3 regions of the Pantoea sp. XAF26B01_ASV70 genome follow, and region 3 is predicted to be linked to each of the others. Evidence: predicted binding sites of a transcription regulator. Region 3 holds the regulator's gene; each other region holds the start of a gene.
The links. Region 3 encodes CRP, which controls carbon source genes, mostly activating them, when cyclic AMP is high. Its sites were predicted from a motif close to ATGTGANNNNNNTCACAT; they were not measured.
Positions count from the first base shown of each region.

Region 1 (7,044 bases), 180 kb from region 3:
ACAACTGCGCCAGTTGATTGAACAGGCGATTGGTGAAGGACGTTTACAACCTGGCGCACGTCTGCCTTCCTGCCGCGATCTGGCGGCTCAGCTCGGCGTGGCGCGTGGCACCGTTCGCGCCAGTTATGACATGCTGGTTGATGGTCAGTTTCTGCAGGCCAGAGGCGCAGCGGGTACTTTCGTCAGCCCATTGCCGCCGTTAAAACCGGTCAATGCCGAGGCTGAACGCCAGCTGCTGGAGGGTGCAGAGGAGTATGAAGCGCCACCGCTGACCTTCCAGATGGGCATTCCTGCCAGCGATGCATTCCCGGCCAAAGTCTGGCTGCGCATTCTGCAGCGTCAGACGCGCATGCAGGTCAGCAGACCGGCCAGCTATCCCGATCCCCGCGGCAGCTTAGCGTTGCGGCAGGCGCTGGTGGCCTACCTGGCGGTGGCACGCGGCCTGCGCTGTCAGGCGGACCAGATTATTATTACCAGCGGCTATGCTGGCGCAATGGGACTGATTGGGCTGGCGATGAATTTTCAGGGTAAAACAGCATGGCTGGAAGATCCCGGATTCTGGGTGGCGCGTCGCGCGGTTGAAGCGCTGCGCGTCACGCCGGTTGCCGTGCCGGTTGATGCCGAAGGGTTGCAGGTTGAGGCCGGGATTGCCCGCGCGCCGGATGCCGCTTTTGCGCTGGTCACGCCGGGACAGCAGGCGCCGCTTGGTATGACGATGAGCCTGGCACGCCGGCATGCCCTGCTTAACTGGGCCAGCCGCGCGCAGCGCTGGATTATCGAAGATGACTATCTCGGCGAGCTTCAGCCCGGCAATCGCGCCGCGCCGGCACTGGCCGCGCTCGACAGCCAGGGGCGGGTGTTGCACATCGGCACGTTCAGCAAGACGCTGACGCCGCAACTGCGGCTCGGTTTTATGGTGGTGCCACCCGCGCTGACGGCCCGGTTCGGCGAGGTCAGCGCGTTGCTTTCGCCTGCCTCCTCCGGATTGCTGCATAATGCGGTGGCGGAATTTCTGCGGGATGGCCACTTTATGCGGCATCTGCGGCGCATGAAGCGCGTCTATCATGAGCGGCTGGAGCAGATGATCGCGGCGCTGCATCCTCACTTTCCTGACCTGCAACGCGCCGGGCTGGCGGTGATTGTCCGTTTACCCGCTGGTTCACCGGATCAGGTGATTGCGCAGCAGGCGGTGGAGTGGGGCATGGCACCGTCGCCGCTGTCGATCTGGTATCAGCAGGCGGATCAGCGCGGTGCGGGCCTGTTGCTGGGGGCGGCACATCTGCCACGTGAAGGTTATGCGCGCAGTGCCGAACGGCTAAAGGCGCTGGTCAATGCGCAGGCGGTCAGCCCCTGAACCAGCGACGCCAGACAAAACGGATAACAAAAAACTCCAGTGCGCCCAGCAGCAAAAACCAGACGCAAAACACCACCGTATAGAGCTGATTCAGGTCCTGCAAATGGAACATCTGCAACAGATGCTGCGCTACCGTCACGCTAAAGGCGGGCGCGGGCAGCAGCAGCGCCGAGAGAAAGCCCAGCAATAAAATGCCACCAGGCACGATCAACGTTTCAAAAGGGTTATTCATAACCGGTATCCCATATTTATCAGCCCGGCATTTTCCGGTAAACGGCGACACGGTTCAATGGTGGCGCGCTGCTTCGTGCGCATCCGGCATGCTACATGGCCAGAGAAATGGTCAGAAAACGCTTTGCTACCATCGACTTAGCGCGATTCATAGCGGATGATAAGAGTTATAGCCTTTGCTATACTTAAATCCCTGATTTTACTGTCTTTTTATCTTTGGGTTTGCATGGTAGACTGCGCCCACTTTTTCATAACTGAACACTTTGTGTGGTGAATTCAGCGTGAATTGCCGCTTTTTCGCCCCAGGTGAATAAATCATGACCTTTATTGCCACTTTAATTCTTGCGCTGGGCATGTCGATGGACGCGTTTGCTGCTGCTCTGGGCAAAGGTGCCACGTTGCATCGTCCCGGTTTTAAAGAAGCGCTGCGTACCGGTCTGATTTTCGGCTCAATTGAAGCGCTGACGCCGCTGATTGGCTGGGCGCTTGGCCTGGCCGCCAGCCGTTACATCATGGCGTGGGATCACTGGGTCGCCTTCATCCTGCTGGCGTTTCTGGGTGGCCGTATGATGATGGAAGGCTTCCGTCAGACTGCCGTCGCAGAACCCTGTGAAGCCCCGCAAAGCCATGGCTTTATGGTACTGGCGACCACCGCGGTAGCGACCAGCCTGGATGCGCTGGCTGTTGGTGTGGGTCTGGCTTTCCTGCAGGTGAATATCATTACTACCGCGCTGACCATTGGTGCAGCCACTACGGTGATGGCGACGACTGGCGTATTAGTCGGGCGCTTTATCGGTCCGGTCCTGGGCAAATGGGCTGAAGTGCTGGGTGGAGTCGTGCTGATTGCCGTCGGCTCCACCATTCTGTTGCAGCATCTCGGCTACACCGCGTAGGGCTTTTGCACATAAAACCGTCATTTTTGTGATCTGGTTCAAATTTATTTGCTGTTAAAACGCTCAGGAGCTATACTTTTTCGGTATATGTTCAACTAAATTTGAATCAGGTGTTCCATGAAACGTATTTTTAAACACGTGTTCCGCGCTTACGTTGAGACGTTCAAACACGTACCGCCGGGTGCCATGTACTAAGCACCCCGCAAGAAACCCTCGATAATCGCGGTCAGGGATCGACCTGTGATTATCACCTTTTCTGCTTTTTCTGCCTTTGCTTCTGCTGATTTAAACCCGCGTTTTTGCACTTCGGGTGCATCCTGTTTGTTGCTACTCCTCTCCTTCTGATTTCCCGTTATGCGCCACTTTGTGCCAGAAACGGACGTTGCTGTAGCGATCCAATCTGCCCGGGAGATTTCCGGATGCCAGACAAAATGGCGGCATACCTTAAACAGGAAACAAGCACTTTTAATGGGTCACGGGATTGCCTGTGCCGAAGCTAAGATTCACGGTTAACCCTGATGATTCTTCCTGAATATTTCAGTAAACCATTCGATAAAGACCCGGACCTTAGGCGGAAGATAGCGTCTGTCAGGGTAGAGTATTGAAACCGGTTTCGTCACAGTCGCATAACCCGATAATACTTCCTTCAGCTGGCCTGTTTCGAGGCAGGGCTTTAATGCCGTATATAATGCGTGAAGCATGCCGAGGCCCGCCACGCCACAGGAAAGAAGGACGTCAGAATTGTTAACTCGTACGCTGCTTCCCGGATGCCGTGAAACAATTTCGCCATTCATGACAAATTTCCATTCCTGGACGTCCCGACTGTGTTCATTAAAAAAATAAATGGCTTTATGATCTTTAAGGTCATCAGGTGTTAAAGGAGTGCCATATTTATCCAGATAAGAGGGTGCTGCACAGGTGACCATCTGCAGGCTGCCCATTCTGCGCGAAATAAAATTCGAATCAGCAAGCTCACCGAGACGAATAACACAGTCCACACCCTCTGTAATTAAATGGGTCAGGCGATCTGAAGCGGTTAAGACTATTTCAATTTCAGGATATAAAGCCTGAAACTCGCTTAATTGTGGGATCAGGATACTGTGCGCCAGCGCCAGTGGAACATCAATGCGCAGCTGGCCACGAGGTCGCTGATTTGAAGAGTAAGAAGCCATGATATCGCTGGCATCACTCAGCAGCGCTTTAGCCCGCTGATAAATTTCCTCCCCTTCAACGGTCACACTCAGACTGCGCGTGGTGCGGTGCAATAGCTTAACGCCAAGCTTGTATTCCAGTTGTTGTACGGACTTACTGACCGCAGGGCGATGCAGCTGCAAGGCGTCAGCGGCCCGGGTGAAACTACGGAATTCAACGACGTGAACAAAAATATCCATCAATTCCAGCATGTTCGAGCGCATCATTTAACTCCGCAAAAAATATTCCTGCCGAAATAGTGTATTGCGGATTATATCTCATTCCGATTGTTTCTCCTGCAGTAACACTGAAGTCCTTTTACGTGGCTTTTTACGCCTGCCTGCTTTTTTTATCATCACTCTATTCGATGCATACACATGGGAAATGACAAAATGAAAGCATGGTTACTGAAAGATTTTGGCCTTGAAAACTTAAAGCTTGAAGAGGTGGAAACGCCTGTACCTGGTCCGGGTGAACTTCTGGTTAAAGTTGGCGCGGTGTCTCTGAACTTCAGGGATAAGGCAATAGTAGAGGGCTTCTATGAGCCTCATCTGGTTCCAAAGCCACTGATTCCTGTCTCTGATGCCACGGGTACCGTTGTTGCCACGGGGCAGGGTGTGTCCCGTTTTAGCACGGGTGATCGCGTTAACTCGCATCTCTATTCACGCTGGTTAGAGGGTGAACCTGCGGCCGATGAGCCAGCATGGTGTATTGGAATGCCGTTACCCGGCGGGCTGGCTGAGTACATGATTATTCATGAGGACAGCGCAGTTAAAGCGCCTGACAGCATGACCGATGAAGAAGCTTCTACACTTCCCATCGCTGCACTTACGGCATGGTACTCGCTAATGGATATCGGCAATCTGCAGCCTGGTCAGACCGTGCTCGTACAGGGAACCGGTGGCGTATCGGTCTTCGCTGCTCAGATAGCGCATGCCTATGGTGCACGCGTCATTGCCACCTCCAGTAACGATGCAAACCTTGAGCGCATTAAATCACTGGGAGCAGATGAAGGGATTAACTATAAAAAATACCCTGAGTGGGAAAGAAAAGTGCTTGAAATAACTGATGGTAAAGGCGCTGACGTAACGATAGATGTCGCCGGGGGCAATGGCATCAATCAGTCAATTGCTGCGACAAAAGTTGCCGGTACGATTGCTCAGGTAGGATTTCTGACCGGCCAGACAGCACAACTTGATTTGATGCCGTTAATTTTCCGTCAGACAAAAATCCGGGGCATTGCGGTTGCACCACGCTCCTCGTTTGATCGGATGAATCCGTTCCTCAATAAACATAATATCAAGCCCGTCATTGAACAGGTTTACAGCTTTAATGAGGCGGTTGAAGCCTTCCGGCACCTCTCCCGTGGTGCATTTGGCAAAATCGTCATCAGAATTAGCGACTGATAACGACTTTTCATTCCTCAATTCTGGCAGTTTTTACTGACTGCCAGATACTTTTTAATCCCACTCTCAACGCGTTAAACCCCTTCTCAAAGCGTACTTATATCCTTTCTGCACATCGTCAAAAGGGCCGCTTTTCGTATCACCACGACCGGCAGCGGTGAGTTACTTTTGCGGGTGGATAAGCAGAAAAATGCGTCAATTTTCGCCCGGCAAAAACGCTCCTGTCTTAAATCGCATCGGCCAAAAATTCAATAAATGTCCGTACTTTCGAATTGAGTGCCGAACGTTCGGTGACACAGGCATAGATATTCATCGGCAGGGACTCAATGGTGCTCTCGCCACTGTGACCTGACCAGGACAAAGGCCTTAGCAGACCGCTGTCTATCAGTGGCTGAGCTACAAAGCTTGCCAGACGGGCAATGCCGCCGCCGTTTACGGCTATTCTGGCGATGATATCAATATCATCGCTGATAAAACTGGGGTTAAGTTTTGCATTAACAGGCTGTCCGTTGACCATAAACGTCCATGGCAGAAACCGTCTGTCGGTGGGATAGCGGAAAACCAGGCAGGCGTGCTGGCTAAGTTCTCCAGGCGTCTGAGGCGTACCAGCGCGATTAAGGTAAGCGGGAGCCGCACAGAATATAAAGGGTAACGATGCAATTTTTCTGGCGATCAGTTGATCATTCAGCTGTGCTTCGATGCGGATACTGACATCGACGCCTTCCAGGCGATGATCGACGTTGCGATCGGTACTGATCAGTTCAATATCTATATCGGGGAAAGACGCTTTGAAAGCGGGCATAAGGGGAGCCAGAACGTACCGGCCAAACGCGGCTGTCGTAGCGATACAAAGTGGCCCCTGTGGTTTGGTTTCATTCGCAGCAGCCTGCGAGGCGAGTTCGATATCATGTGGGATGTGACGGACTTTCTCGAAATAGCGTTTACCGTTTTCCGTTAAGGTCATGCTGCGGGTGGTGCGCGATAGCAGTCGCACGCCCAGATGCGCTTCAAGACGCGAAAGACTCTGGCTGATTGCTGCCGGACTCATACCTTTAGCGCGTGCCGCCGCTGCAATACTGCCGTTTTCCACCACGCGGATAAAAGTGCTAATCAGCCCTAAAATGTCCATCGTATCCTCAACCGTTAATTCGTCACTTTTACTTAATAATGATTAAAGCATAACCGCTCTACAACCCCCCGCATAAGCTTGTTAAGTTAGCCGCAGTCTTATCTACTTTTGTTAAACAGGATATTCAGATGACTGATGCTGCAACAAAAAAAACCTTACGAACCCGCTTGCCGGTGCGCACGACACCTTACATATTTGCACTTTATATGGCGATCATCATGGCGTTCCTGATGAGTCTGGTCATCACGTTAGCCGAATTCGGAATGGGGCCTCATTACATGACAAATGTGATGAATGCTTACCGGGTCGCCATGCCAGCGGCTTTCTTTTGCATACTGGTTGTCCGTCCTGTTGTTATCCGGCTCGTAGGATTGACCGTTCACGGTCACTGAGACAGTCAGCATGCCCAAAATGGGCGTTTAGCCCGCTTCTCGCTCATCGCGGCAGGCTGCTTCTGCACCAGAATGGAGGCGGGTGGCAAACCTCCAGCATTTCAGATGCGGGGTGAGGGCGGGCAGGCCGTCCGGATACTGACCGGTATCAGGATGAAAGATACCGAAAGCCGGGCGTACGATATGCAGCAGGTAAAGCTCACAGATGAAGAGGGCGATGACAGCGCTTCACTGGCCGTGCGGAAATTTTTACGCAATGTGACCTTACTGGCTCTGTTTATTGTTAAGCATCAACGTTAAATCGGCACCGTCATTATGACGGGCTTAACCTGCTCCTCTTCGCACACAGCGGAGCCTGAAGCACTTCCTGAGCAGTCAAAATAAAACAGCCATTCAGCCATCTGAGCGTTTAAATGGTTAAAATAAATAAACTTATACATTGCTAAAT
Region 1 is NZ_CM137251.1:230,559-237,602, forward strand. Features, by position in the region: gene pdxR (MocR-like pyridoxine biosynthesis transcription factor PdxR) at 1-1,354, shown strand, start outside; gene ACX8ZY_RS01075 (DUF1158 domain-containing protein) at 1,344-1,586, opposite strand; gene mntP (manganese efflux pump MntP) at 1,903-2,478, shown strand; gene azuC (stress response protein AzuC) at 2,596-2,673, shown strand; gene ACX8ZY_RS01090 (LysR family transcriptional regulator) at 2,988-3,893, opposite strand; gene ACX8ZY_RS01095 (zinc-dependent alcohol dehydrogenase family protein) at 4,062-5,075, shown strand; gene ACX8ZY_RS01100 (LysR family transcriptional regulator) at 5,302-6,204, opposite strand; gene ACX8ZY_RS01105 (DUF2798 domain-containing protein) at 6,333-6,596, shown strand; gene ACX8ZY_RS01110 (hypothetical protein) at 6,750-6,896, shown strand.
Region 1: the regulator CRP is predicted to act here: its motif matches at 2,505-2,522, upstream of azuC (stress response protein AzuC).

Region 2 (7,044 bases), 850 kb from region 3:
ACCTTCACGGTTAGCTGCGCCCGGACCGCCTGCACCTGGACCGCTGCGACGCTCACCGCCAGCACCAGCTGGACGACGGTCACCACGGCCTTCGTTCGGCTGTGCATCACCCAGTAACTGCATATTCATCGGCTTGTTCAGAATACGGGTACGGGTAAAGTGCTGCAGCACATCGCCTGGCATGCCTTTCGGCAGCTCGATAGTCGAGTGGGTACCGAACAGCTTGATGTTACCGATGTAACGGCTGCTGATGTCGCCTTCGTTAGCGATAGCGCCAACGATGTGACGAACTTCAACACCATCATCGCGGCCTACTTCGATGCGGTACAGCTGCATTTCGCCAACGTCACGACGTTCGCGACGTGGACGATCGCCATCACGGCTTTCGCGGTTTTCACGCGGAGCACGAGAATCGCCACGCGCTTCACGGCTGTCACGACGGCCATCACGCTCGTCACGATCGCGGTATTCGCGACGTGCCGGACGCGGTGCTTCTGGTGGCAGAATCAGAGGACGTTCGCCCTGTGCCATCTTCAGCAGTGCGGCTGCCAGTGTTTCCAGATCCATTTCCTCTTCTGGCTGCATTTTAGCCAGCAGAGCACGGTACTGATCCAGATCGCTGCTTTCCAGCTGCTGCTGAACTTTAGCAGCAAACTTAGCCAGACGACGCTCACCCAGCAGTTCTGCGTTAGGCAGTTCTACCTCAGGAATAGTCAGCTTCATGGTACGTTCGATGTTACGCAGCAGACGGCGTTCGCGGTTCTCAACGAACAGCAGCGCACGGCCAGCACGACCAGCACGACCGGTACGGCCGATACGGTGAACGTAAGATTCTGAGTCCATCGGGATGTCGTAGTTAACAACCAGGCTGATGCGTTCAACGTCCAGGCCACGGGCCGCAACGTCGGTTGCAATCAGAATGTCGAGACGACCATCTTTCAGGCGCTCAAGCGTCTGCTCACGCAGAGCCTGGTTCATGTCACCGTTCAGCGCGGCGCTGTTATAGCCACTACGTTCCAGCGCTTCTGCTACTTCCATGGTTGCGTTTTTGGTACGCACGAAGATGATGGCAGCATCAAAGTCTTCTGCTTCCAGGAAGCGAACCAGTGCGTCTGTTTTACGACCGTAAGCGGTCCAGTAGCTCTGGCTGATATCAGGACGCGTGGTCAGGCTTGACTGAATACGCACTTCCTGTGGATCTTTCATGAAGCGTTTGGTGATACGACGAATCGCTTCCGGCATGGTTGCAGAGAACAGCGCGGTCTGATGATCGGCTGGAATTTGCGCCATGATGGTTTCAACGTCTTCGATGAAGCCCATGCGCAGCATTTCGTCTGCTTCATCCAGCACCAGGCCACGCAGGTTAGAAAGGTCTAACGTGCCGCGTTTCAGGTGGTCAAGCAGACGGCCAGGCGTACCCACAACAACCTGTGGTCCCTGACGCAGTGCGCGCAGCTGCACGTCATAACGCTGGCCGCCGTAAAGGGCAACCACGTTCAGGCCACGCATGTGTTTAGAGAATTCGGTAACTGCTTCAGCAACCTGTACCGCCAGTTCGCGGGTAGGTGCCAGCACCAGGATTTGTGGCGCTTTAACAGTAGGATCAATGTTATGTAACAGCGGCAGAGAGAACGCCGCGGTTTTACCACTCCCGGTCTGCGCCATGCCTAACACGTCACGGCCCGCCAGCAGGTGAGGAATACACTCAGCCTGGATTGGGGATGGCTTTACGTAGCCCATGCCATTCAGTGATTCAAGGATGTCGGCGTTCAGGCCAAGGTCAGCAAAAGTGGTTTGAATATCAGTCATGTAGTACACGTGCCTCTTAGATTGCGGCGGCCAGTCTACATAACTCGTCGTGAAAACTTTCAGTCATTTTCATCAAAAAGTGTGAACCGGCTCAAATTAAAAGTTTTGACGAACAGAAAAGCCTTCATCCTTTAAGATGATGACTTAACAGGTTTTACAGGCAAATTAAGTTCGTCAGCTATTGCTGGTCAGATTCTGATAAATCGTCTTGTGCCTGGCCGAGTTGCGCCAGTTCCAACAATGCGTATCGGTGTTCAACAAAGTTATTGACGTTGTTGGCCACCGCCAGTTTGAACAACGCTTTCGCGTCGTCCTTCTCCCCCAGACTTAGGTAGTACTTACCTAAATAGAAGTTGGTTTCACTGAGATGTTCAGCGAGCGAGGTGTTATCCGTTGCGTCCGCCTTGAGACTTTCCATCAACGTTTTCTCGTTGATATCTCCAAGGTAGAACTCGACAATATTCCATCCCCATTGATCTCTGACCGCTTTGTCGTGACGCTGTTGAAGCGCGACTTTTGCCTTGTCGACATCCATCTCACGTTCAACGAGATAGAGCCACAAACTGCGGAAAGGATCGTTAGGATCGTCTTGATAAAACGCCAGCAGATCATCTTGCGCTAACTTGTATCGACCGCCGTAATAGAGGGCGATACCACGGTTTAAATGCGCATAGTTGTAAGTTGGATCAAGCTCAAGTACAGAATCAAACGCTTCATAGGCGGCATCAAAGTTGCCCGCCTGCGTTAAATATATGCCTAAGTAGTTAAACACTTCGGGCATATCTGGTCTTATAGACAGCGCTTGCGAAAAATCGTTCCGCGCTAATGCCCGCAGACCTAAACTATCATACAACACTCCGCGCTCATATAACAGCTGTGCGCGTTCATCATCGGTGAGAGCGCGACTGGCAAGAATTTGTTCCATGCGCGCCAGTATCACTTCCTGCTGCAGTGTGGGCTGTAAAGGCACTGCAAGAACTTCGTTCTTACGCCAATTGGAGTTGCTGCATCCTGCCAGCGTCAAAGCTGTCGCAACAAAACACCAGCGCAGAAAAGGCTTCATTTCCCACTCCCGAATACAAACATTGGGATAACCATCCTGTCATCCGCCTGCTGTGCACAAGGATTCCCGCCCTCGCGATGATACAAACGCCCCTCTCTGCCAGGCAGAGAGGGGCAAATCAGCAACGACTTATTCAGCAGCGTCAGGCGTGGTCACCGCGACAGCTTCTTCAGCCTGCGGCTTAGATTCTGTCGCTTCTTTGATGCTCAGACGTACACGGCCCTGGCGATCAACCTCCATCACCTTAACCGGTACTTCCTGACCCATCTGCAGATAGTCAGTCACTTTCTCAACGCGCTTATCAGCGATTTGTGAAATGTGAACCAGACCTTCTTTACCACCACCGATTGCAACGAAGGCGCCGAAGTCAACGATACGGGTCACTTTACCACTGTAAACGCGGCCCACTTCGATCTCTGCGGTAATCTCTTCGATACGACGAATCGCTTCTTTCGCTTTCAGACCATCGGTCGCAGCGATTTTCACGGTGCCGTCATCTTCAATTTCAATCGTTGTGCCGGTCTCTTCGGTCAGTGCACGAATCACTGAGCCGCCTTTACCGATCACATCTTTGATCTTGTCAGAGCTGATTTTGATGGTGTAAATGCGTGGTGCGAATTCAGAAATCTCAGTACGCGGCGTGCTGATAGCCTGTTCCATAACGCCCAGAATGTGCAGACGTGCACCCCGGGCCTGGTTCAGCGCTTCCTGCATGATTTCACGCGTGATGCCTTCGATTTTGATGTCCATCTGCAGCGCGGTGATACCTTCACGGCTACCGGCTACTTTGAAGTCCATGTCGCCCAGGTGATCTTCATCGCCCAGGATGTCAGACAGAACAACAAACTTCTCATCTTCTTTCACCAGACCCATTGCGATACCGGCAACGGCGGCTTTGATTGGCACACCTGCATCCATCAGCGCCAGTGAGGCACCGCAGACAGAGGCCATTGAAGAAGAGCCGTTAGATTCGGTGATTTCAGAAACAACACGAATGGTGTAAGGGAAATCTTCCGCTTTAGGCATTACCGCTAACACGCCGCGCTTCGCCAGACGACCGTGACCAATCTCACGACGCTTCGGCGAACCTACCATGCCGGTTTCGCCGACAGAGTATGGAGGGAAGTTGTAATGGAACAGGAAGCTGTCGGTACGTTCGCCCATCAGCTCATCAAGGTTCTGCGCATCGCGGGTCGTACCCAGCGTTGCAGTAACCAGTGCCTGCGTCTCACCACGGGTGAACAGTGATGAACCGTGTGTACGTGGCAATACGCCAGTACGCACGTCCAGACCACGGATCATATCTTTTTCACGACCATCGATGCGTGGCTCGCCATTCAGGATGCGAGTACGAACAACGGTTTTTTCAAGGCTATGCACGATATCGCCGATTTCTGAACCATCCAGCGTTTCATCTTCAGCCAGCAGCGCAGCGATGGTTTCGTCTTTAATGACGCCAACCTGGGTGTAACGCTCCTGCTTGTCAGTGATGCGGTAAGCATCGCTGATGCGCGCTTCTGCCAGGGCAGCAACGCGAGAAATCAGTGCGGTATTGGCCGCTTCTGGCTGCCAGTCCCAGCGTGGTTTGCCCGCTTCAGCAACCAGAGCATTAATGTTTTCGATAACAATCTGCTGCTGGTCGTGACCAAAGACCACGGCGCCCAGCATCTGCTCTTCTGACAGGATCTCAGCTTCAGATTCAACCATCAGAACGGCATTCTGCGTACCGGCAACCACCAGATCCAGACGAGACTGTTTCAGCTCATCTGCGGTTGGGTTCAGGACATATTGATCGTTGATGTAACCAACACGCGCAGAACCAATTGGGCCATTGAACGGCAGACCAGAAAGCGCCAGTGCAGCAGAAGCACCGATCATGGCAACGATGTCCGGATGAACCTGTGGGTTCACAGAGACAACAGTGGCGATAACCTGAACTTCGTTAACAAAACCTTCCGGGAACAGCGGACGAATCGGGCGGTCAATCAGACGCGAAATCAGGGTTTCGCCTTCGCTTGGACGGCCTTCACGACGGAAGAAGCTGCCTGGGATACGACCAGCAGCGTAAGTACGCTCCTGATAGTTCACGGTCAGTGGGAAGAAATCCTGACCTGGTTTAGATTTTTTCTGACCTACTACAGTGACGAATACTGCAGTATCGTCCATGCTCACCATAACAGCGGCTGTCGCCTGGCGAGCCATCATGCCGGTTTCCAGCGTGACGGTATGTTGACCATATTGGAATTTGCGTACGATCGGATTCAGCAAAATCAAAGTCCTTAACTTCGGGGCATGGCTATCTGTAGCCCGCCATTGATTACCAATCTTCAGTTGCATCCTCGCGACTAATGACAACCCTCGACCGCCCCTGCGGTAAAGCCTCTCATTAGCCGCGCGAAATTCTGCAAACTAAAGATCACACTAAGCAACAATACATCAGTTTGGTCCGGATTGCTGCCGATTGCTCGAAAAAAGGGGCCATAAAGGCCCCCTCTTCACGAAACTCGCACAAATCTGATCGTAAGCTGCACAGAGTGCAAAAGCCCGCATAATGCCCCGACGATCAGATTCTTCAGACTTAGCGACGCAGACCGAGACTTTCGATCAGGCTGCTGTAGCGTGCAACGTCTTTACGCTTCAGGTAGTCCAGCAGCTTACGACGCTGAGATACCATGCGCAGCAGACCGCGGCGGCTGTGGTGGTCTTTTTTGTGCTCAGAGAAGTGACCCTGCAGATGGGTAATCTGCGCGGTCAACAGGGCAACCTGAACTTCAGTTGAACCGCTGTCGTTAGCACCACGGCCATATTTAGCAACGATCTCTGCTTTAGCTTCTACGCTTAGAGACATAATAAACTCCAGTAATAAATGAATGTATGGGTGCCGATCTCTAATTCAGCATCCCGCTTTAAAGCCGCGCTATTCTACTCTGCGCCCGATAGCAACGCAAATGCCCCATCAGCGAAAAGTGAACGCCTGGCTCAATCCTGATACTCAACCACTAAACGACGTGGCGCAAGCCGGCCATCGTCGGCAATTTCTGCCATACCGATAAACTTACGCGCTTCGCCTTCCGATACCCTTACCAGCCCCTGCGCAGGCGCATTGCTGGCCTGTACCGGCTGTCCCTGGCGGAAGAAATCTGCCACGGCAGGCGGGATATTCACTTCAGGGAAATCAGAGGCGGGGCTGTCCATTGGCAACAACAGCGGATCGAGCTGCGTTTCCAGTGAAATGCCGGCTTCTGTGGCTTCCGTCAGCAGGGTGTTGAGCTGTTCCAGCGTCACCATCCTTTCATACGGATAACGGGCAACCTGAACGCGACGCAGCATAATCACGTGCGCACCGCATCCCAGCTTTTCGCCCAGGTCATCGATGATGGTGCGGATATAGGTGCCTTTGGAGCAGTGAATTTCCAGCTCCAGCTCATTATCCTGCCAGCGAATAAATTGCAGCTCATAGACAGTGATCGGACGCGGTTCACGCGCAATCTCAATGCCCTGACGCGCATATTCATACAACGGGCGTCCCTGATGCTTCAGTGCCGAAAACATCGAAGGCACCTGCAGCGTTTCGCCGCGGAAGCTCTCCAGAGCACTGTCCAGATCGGCCTGACTGAAGCTGACCGGACGCGTCTGCACGATGTTGCCATCGGCGTCTGACGTGTCGGTCCGCTCGCCCAGTCGGGCAATCACGCGATAGCGTTTGTCGGAATCGAGCAGATACTGCGAAAACTTAGTCGCTTCACCCAGGCAGATCGGCAACATGCCGGTAGCCAGAGGATCCAGCGCGCCGGTATGTCCTGCGCGATTCGCGTTAAAGATACGCTTCACTTTCTGCAGGACATCATTCGACGAGACGCCTTGTGGCTTATCCAGCAACAACACGCCATGGACGTCGCGACCGCGACGACGCGGACGACTCATTACGCCTCCTCGTCATCGCCAGTGGCGTCCGGACCACGGCGCTCAGTATCGTTCTTCACGACGCTGGTGACGAGATTGGACATGCGCATCCCTTCGACTAACGAGTTGTCGTAGAAGAAAGTCAGCTCAGGCACGATACGCAGACGCATCGCTTTGCCCAGCAGAATGCGGATATAACCTGACGCTTCTTTCAGCGCTTTCAGGCCATGTTTAATCGCTTCTTCATCTTTGTCGTTGAGGAAAGTCAC
Region 2 is NZ_CM137251.1:3,715,075-3,722,118, forward strand. Features, by position in the region: gene ACX8ZY_RS17575 (DEAD/DEAH family ATP-dependent RNA helicase) at 1-1,809, opposite strand, end outside; gene yrbN (protein YrbN) at 1,826-1,882, opposite strand; gene nlpI (lipoprotein NlpI) at 1,988-2,872, opposite strand; gene pnp (polyribonucleotide nucleotidyltransferase) at 3,002-5,140, opposite strand; gene rpsO (30S ribosomal protein S15) at 5,451-5,720, opposite strand; gene truB (tRNA pseudouridine(55) synthase TruB) at 5,852-6,796, opposite strand; gene rbfA (30S ribosome-binding factor RbfA) at 6,796-7,044, opposite strand, start outside.
Region 2: the regulator CRP is predicted to act here: its motif matches at 1,889-1,906, upstream of yrbN (protein YrbN).

Region 3 (7,044 bases):
TTACCGCTGACTCATCTGGTGATCTCCCCTGGTCCCTGCACGCCGTCGGAGTCAGGCATTTCGCTGGCGGCGATCCGGCATTTCGCCGGTCAGCTGCCGGTGCTGGGCGTCTGTCTGGGCCATCAGGCAATTGCGCAGGCGTATGGCGCGCAGGTCGTGCGTGCGCGTCAGGTGATGCACGGCAAAACCTCTGCGATTCAGCACACTGGCCAGGGCGTGTTCCGCACTCTGAATAATCCACTAACCGTGACCCGCTACCATTCGCTGATTGTACAGCGCGACTCCCTGCCAGATGCCTTCGAGGTGACTGCCTGGACGGTGCGTGACGGCGAGCCTGACGAAATTATGGGATTCCGCCATAAAACCCTGGCGCTGGAAGGCGTGCAGTTCCATCCCGAAAGCATTCTCAGCGAGCAGGGACATCAGCTGCTGCGCAATTTCCTTGAGCAATAAGTTGCCTTTGAGTGATTTTTTATGCATATTTTGTGATTATTATTTCAAAGTTGCACATCAATCATCTAAATGGGGTCATCAATGGCAGCGGAAAAAATTGCGGTCACGCGGGAGACGTTCGATAACGTTATTTTGCCTGTTTATGCACCTGCGCAGTTCGTGCCGGTAAAAGGCAAGGGCAGTCGTGTATGGGATCAGCAGGGCAAAGAGTATATCGATTTCTCAGGTGGTATCGCCGTCACCGCACTTGGACACTGCCATCCTGCGCTGGTCGAGACGCTGAAAAGTCAGGGCGAGACGCTGTGGCACACCAGCAACGTCTTCACCAACGAACCGGCGCTGCGTCTTGCCAGTAAGTTAATTCAGGCGACCTTTGCCGAGCGGGTCTTCTTCGCTAACTCCGGGGCCGAAGCCAACGAGGCCGCCTTTAAGCTGGCGCGCTACTACGCCTGCAAACGTCACAGCCCATTCAAAAGTAAGATTATCGCCTTTCATAACGCCTTTCATGGCCGGACGCTGTTTACCGTCACGGTCGGCGGACAGCCAAAATATTCTGATGGGTTCGGGCCTAAACCGGCGGATATCGTCCATGTGCCGTTCAATGATCTGAACGCAGTGAAAGCGGTCATTGACGATCATACCTGCGCCATTGTGGTTGAACCGATTCAGGGGGAGGGTGGCGTCGTGCCCGCAACGCAGGAATTTATGCAGGGACTGCGTGAGCTTTGCGATCAGCACCAGGCGCTGCTGGTGCTGGATGAAGTGCAGAGCGGCATGGGGCGCAGCGGCAAGCTATTCGCCTATGAGCATTATGGCATCCAGCCCGATATTCTGACCTCAGCCAAAGCGCTGGGCGGCGGTTTCCCGGTCAGCGCCATGCTGACCACTAACGAGATCGCCTCGACCATGGCGCCGGGCGTGCATGGCACCACCTATGGCGGCAATCCACTCGCCTGCGCCATCGCCGAAACTGCGCTCGATATTATCAATACGCCGGAGGTGCTGGCAGGCGTTGAGACACGTCGTCAGCACTTTGTCACGGCGCTGCAGGCCATCGATGCGAAGTATGATCTCTTCAGCGATATTCGCGGCAAGGGTCTGCTGATTGGCGCGGCGCTGAAACCGCAGCATGCCGGTAAAGCACGCGATATCCTGAATGCCGCGGCCGCAGAAGGCGTGATGGTGCTGGTTGCCGGCACCGACGTGATGCGTTTTGCCCCGTCACTGATCATTGAGCCTGCCGATATCGAAGAGGGCATGAGCCGCTTCGCCACGGCCGTCGGCAACGTGCTCAACGGCTAGCTTAGTTTTTACGTAAGCGTCTGATCAGCCAGCGGCCATGTTGCGGCCGCTGGTTCCACGCCAGCGATGAAATGGTGTACATCACGCTCAGATGATCGAGAATGCGCCGCACATGCTGCTCCACCACCGTGATCGGTCCCTCACTGATGTTCTCCAGCTCATCCAGCAGGTTAACCTGTGAGCTTTCACCATCATATTCCAGCCGCTGCTGACACCGCTGCAGCGCGATTTCACAGGATTGCAGGTAACGCTCAGCCAGCGAGGCAGTGAGCATGGTGTGCTCACGCGCCAGAATCGTCATGGCGTTGATATGCTCGACGATAAACTGACTGTGCGTGACCCAAAGCCGCATATCACTCAGATAGCGGGAGTTGAACGCGGGTTCCTGCATCGCCTGATTCAGTGAGTTAAACAGCGCATTGTGTGCCTGATTGACCTTCACCCGCTGATAAGCCAGTTTCTCTGGTGACTGTTCGTCACCCAGCAACAGCCGCAGCGCATCCTGATAAGTTTCCAGTGCGTCATGGGCGTTCTGCCGCAGTAAGCCGCTCTGCCACTGCGGCCACAGCCAGAGCATCCCGCCAAAGGCGATCAGACAACCCATCAGCGTATCCATGAGTCGCGGCAGCAGAAACTGCGCGCCATTCAGCGACAGCAATTGCAGCGAGTAAACCGCCGTGACCGTAAAGCCAATCATCGACCAGCCATAAAACTGGCGGGTAAAGCGATAGCTGATAAAAGTAATTGCCAGCATGATCAGCAGCACCAGCGACTCCGGCACCGCCATGCGCAGCGTGGCGGCCGCGATCACCAGACCGGCAAAAGTGCCCAGCGCCCGGTGCTGAATGCGGACACGGGTAGCGCTGTAGCCGTTCTGGCTGACGAACATGATGGTCATCAGGATCCAGTAGGGTTTGGGGATGTTGAAGAACAGCGCCAGCGCGCTGCCCAGCATCAGCATCACCGCAAAGCGGCCGGCAGTGCGCAGGGCCGATGAGCGAAACGAGAGATAACTGCGCAGTGCCGGTAACAGCGGCAGACGGCGCTGGCGGTCAGCCATCAGATCGCGCTGATAAAGGGGTTTCTGGGTGCGCAGGACCCGCGCGATGCGGTTGAAGTGGTAAAGGCAGAAGTTACCCACCGGATTGTCGGGATGCTGATGGGCGATTTTCTCCAGCGCGCCGAGCTGTTTATCCATCGCAAAGCGATCGGGTAGCTGGTGATAGAGAATGTTATCCGCCAGCACCCGCAACCGGGCCGAGATGGTTTTGGCATTCCAGCGGATCACCGCTTCGGCGTGGCTCTGTTCGACCAGCTTCTGCACCTCTTCCGGCCGATGCAGGCTGACCGAGATATGTTCCTGCAGATCCAGCGCCACCTGAAAGGCGCGCGTCAGCCGTTTATGGCTGTGATCGCGGCTTGCCGACAGCATATGCATCTGCTGATAACAGGTGTTAATCAGATCGACCACTTTCTGCTGACGAGCCAGCAGCGGCGGCAGCGCCTTTTCTGGATCGGTCAGCTGCGTCAGCAGGGTATATTTTGCGTCGCAGTAGTTAGCCAGCTCGCGATAGATCAGGCTCAGGCTTTCGCGCATTGGCTGCTCTTTCCACAGCCAGAACCAGAACCAGTTAAAGAGCCCGTACCATAGCGTGCCGCCGATATAGAGCAGCGGGGGAACATAGATTGGCATGCGGCCAATCAGGCTCAGGGTAAAGATGGCGGCAATCAGGGTGCCGGGCAGCAGACGACCATGCAGCGGGCTGATCTCCCCGGTAACGCCGAGCAATAAGGGCATGGCAAACAGAATCAGCGGCAGCGGAATAGCATGCAGGGTGAGCCACTGCATCAGAAAGCTGCCGAGGGCAAACAGGCTGCCGCCAACAATCAGGCGTTTGAAGAAGCGTTTATGCGGGGTATCCAGACCGGCGATGTTGCAGCAGGCGGGCACTAATGAGAACAGCAGACCTTTTTGCAGGTCGCCAGCCAGCCAGCCCAGCGCCACCGGCAGACAGAGCACCAGCGTTTGCCGCAAGGCGTAGTTAACTTCAGGATGGTAAATAATTCGACGCCACATCGGCCCAACACAAACAATAACGGCGTGATGTTGCCATCACGCCGTGGGTGACAGGAATTAGCGGGTGCCGTAAACGACGATGGTTTTGCCGTGTGCGGAGATCAGGTTCTGATCTTCCAGCATCTTCAAAATACGGCCCACGGTTTCACGTGAACAACCAACAATCTGGCCAATTTCCTGACGAGTGATTTTAATTTGCATGCCGTCGGGATGCGTCATGGCATCTGGCTGCTTCGCCAGGTTGAGCAGGGTCTGTGCAATGCGTCCGGTTACGTCGAGGAAAGCGAGGTTACCCACTTTTTCAGACGTCACCTGCAGGCGACGCGCCATCTGCGATGAGAGTCGCATCAGGATGTCAGGGTTAACCTGGATCAGCTGACGGAATTTCTTGTAAGAAATTTCCGCCACTTCGCACGCGCTTTTCGCACGTACCCAGGCGCTGCGCTCCTGGCCTTCTTCGAACAGGCCAAGTTCACCAATAAAATCGCCCTGATTCAGGTAGGAAAGAATCATCTCTTTGCCTTCTTCATCTTTAATCAGAACCGCAACGGAACCTTTCACGATGTAGTAAAGCGTTTCTGCTTTTTCACCTTGGTGAATCAGCGTACTTTTGGATGGATACTTGTGAATATGGCAATGGGACAGGAACCATTCGAGTGTAGGGTCTGTTTGCGGTTTGCCGAGAACCATTCGCTATTATCCTCTGTTGTAATCGTGCCCAAAATACAGGGGGCAGTTTTCCCTGTCAGGCGGTGAAAGCTTCAAGCGTTTCCATTTCAGGAAATTATTCGGGCCGCATCAGGCGCAGTGCGCATCATCCTTCCCGGCTTCGTCATCGGGTGACGAAAAATATTTTCAGCACTGTTTGTAGCACAGCTTTTGCCGACTGTCTTCTGTTGTCTCGCTTCAGCTACGGGCGGATTTCTCTGGATTGCTGTTTACCAGGCGAAAGCGTACTCTGGCGACAAAACAGCGTATTCCGGAGCAAAAATCATGCAGGCAAGAGTGAAATGGGTAGAAGGGCTGACATTCCTCGGAGAATCCTCATCCGGCCATCAGATACTGATGGATGGAAATTCGGGTGATAAAGCGCCCAGCCCAATGGAGATGGTGCTGATGGCGGCGGGCGGATGCAGCGCGATTGACGTGGTATCAATTCTGCAAAAAGGCCGAAACGATGTGGCTGATTGTGAAGTAAAACTGACCTCAGAACGTCGTGAAGAGGCGCCGCGAATCTTTACGCACATCAACCTGCATTTTATCGTGAGTGGTAAAGCCCTCCAGGATAAAGCGGTATCACGCGCCGTGGATCTTTCTGCTGAAAAATATTGCTCTGTGGCCATCATGCTGGGTAAAGGCGTCAACATTACGCATAGCTATGAAGTGATCGAACTTTAGTACCAGCAGGGATCTTTTAAGGTCGCGGGCAAAATCTGTCGTGCTCTGCTGTCAGACTGTGCCTGCGCTGGGAACCGGGTCAGATCGGAAAGTCGCTTAAGCCAATCCCTGGCCGCTCGGCCCGCGCGATTACGCACCTCATCCCTGAGGTGCGCCCGTAGCCGGGCCAACGCGTTGCGTTGTTCAAAAACGCTCCCGGCGTTTTTATCCGGGCGGCGGGACGCTTTCCTCTTCTGACCCGGTTCCCAGCGTGTTGAACTTATCTATTGCTGCCAGATTCTTTCTGCCCAGGCGTTGTCTGTAGCGACCTTCCTGAAACCGGATGCGGTTGCCGGACGTGAAGCGAAGGGAGCATATACCTGTAGCAAAGCATCGCGGGCCAGGGATGGCGGTTTTGCGTCTTTGCGAAAGGTTTATGCTCCCTGAAGCCTGCTCAGCGGTAAGTCTTTAGCCGCAGGAAAGCCAGTTTTACCATCTTTATGAAAGACATCTGCTCTCAGAGCGGTTTTTGCTGGCCTCTTACTCTATTCGCTTACCTTCCATCAGCCGCTTCACCAGCGGACCCATGATCAACTCCATCGCCAGACCCATTTTGCCGCCAGGCACCACCAGCGTATTGATGTGCGAGATAAACGAGCCCTGCAGCATCGCCAGCAGGTAGGGGAGGTCGATATCTTCCAGCGCCTGGAAGTGGATCACCACAAAGCTCTCATCCAGTGACGGAATAGAGCGGGCAGCGAACGGGTTTGAGGTATCGACCGTCGGGACGCGCTGAAAGTTGAGGTGAGTGCGTGAGAACTGTGGTGTGATGAAGTTGATGTAATCTTCCATCGAGCGCACTACCGAATCCATGACCGCTTCACGTGAATGGCCGCGCTCGCCGGTGTCGCGCACCAGCTTCTGTATCCACTCCAGGTTCACAATCGGCACCACGCCAACCAGCAGATCAACCTGTTCTGCTACGTTGTGCTGCGCCGTCACCACACCGCCGTGCAGCCCTTCGTAGAAGAGAATATCGGTGTTCTGCGGCAGCGGTTGCCACGGCGTAAAGGTGCCGGGCACCTGATTCCACGGCACCGCTTCATCGTAGGTATGCAGATATTTACGCGACTGGCCCTGTCCGCTCTGACCATACTCTTTAAAGCTCTGCTCCAGCAGGCCAAAGTCATTGGCTTCCGGGCCAAAGTAGCTGACATGACGTCCTAAATCGCGCGCCTTACGAATCGCCATATCCATTTCAGGGCGGGTAAAGCGGTGAAAACTGTCACCTTCCAGCTCCGCCGCATGAAGATCGAGCTGCTGAAAGATTTTGCGAAACGCCACGCTGGTGGTGGTGGTCCCTGCGCCGCTGGAACCAGTCACCGCGATAATGGGATGACGTGCAGACATAGAAAAGCTCCCTGTGAGGTCGGGCAATAGGCATTGTTAACACGAAATGCCGTTGGGTGCATCAGCCACGAAATTCTTTGCGCGGCATGATATTGACCGATTCGTGCAGTTCCGACCACACCAGTACCACTTCACCCGTTTCCAGCTGACGTCGCACATCGGCCACCTTGTCGATCAGGCTGCGTTCCTGCTCGCCATAGTCCGTGCCTTCGCGCAGCACAAAGGTTTCAATCAGATTTTCAAGGGTCTCAGGTGAGACCTGTTGCCAGGGAATAATCACGAGATCAGTTATCCAGAAAAGGGGCGATCCACTGGGGGATACGCTGTTCCAGCCACATTTCAGGCTGGCGTAATGTCCCACCAACAAAACCTACATGGCCGCCGTGTGGTGTCAGTTGATAAGTAATAGTGGCAGATAATTGGCT
Region 3 is NZ_CM137251.1:414,660-421,703, forward strand. Features, by position in the region: gene ACX8ZY_RS01910 (aminodeoxychorismate/anthranilate synthase component II) at 1-453, shown strand, start outside; gene argD (bifunctional acetylornithine/succinyldiaminopimelate transaminase) at 535-1,755, shown strand; gene ACX8ZY_RS01920 (YccS/YhfK family putative transporter) at 1,757-3,832, opposite strand; gene crp (cAMP-activated global transcriptional regulator CRP) at 3,890-4,522, opposite strand; gene ACX8ZY_RS01930 (OsmC family protein) at 4,826-5,230, shown strand; gene ACX8ZY_RS01935 (phosphoribulokinase) at 5,750-6,619, opposite strand; gene ACX8ZY_RS01940 (YheU family protein) at 6,681-6,899, opposite strand; gene ACX8ZY_RS01945 (hydrolase) at 6,904-7,044, opposite strand, start outside.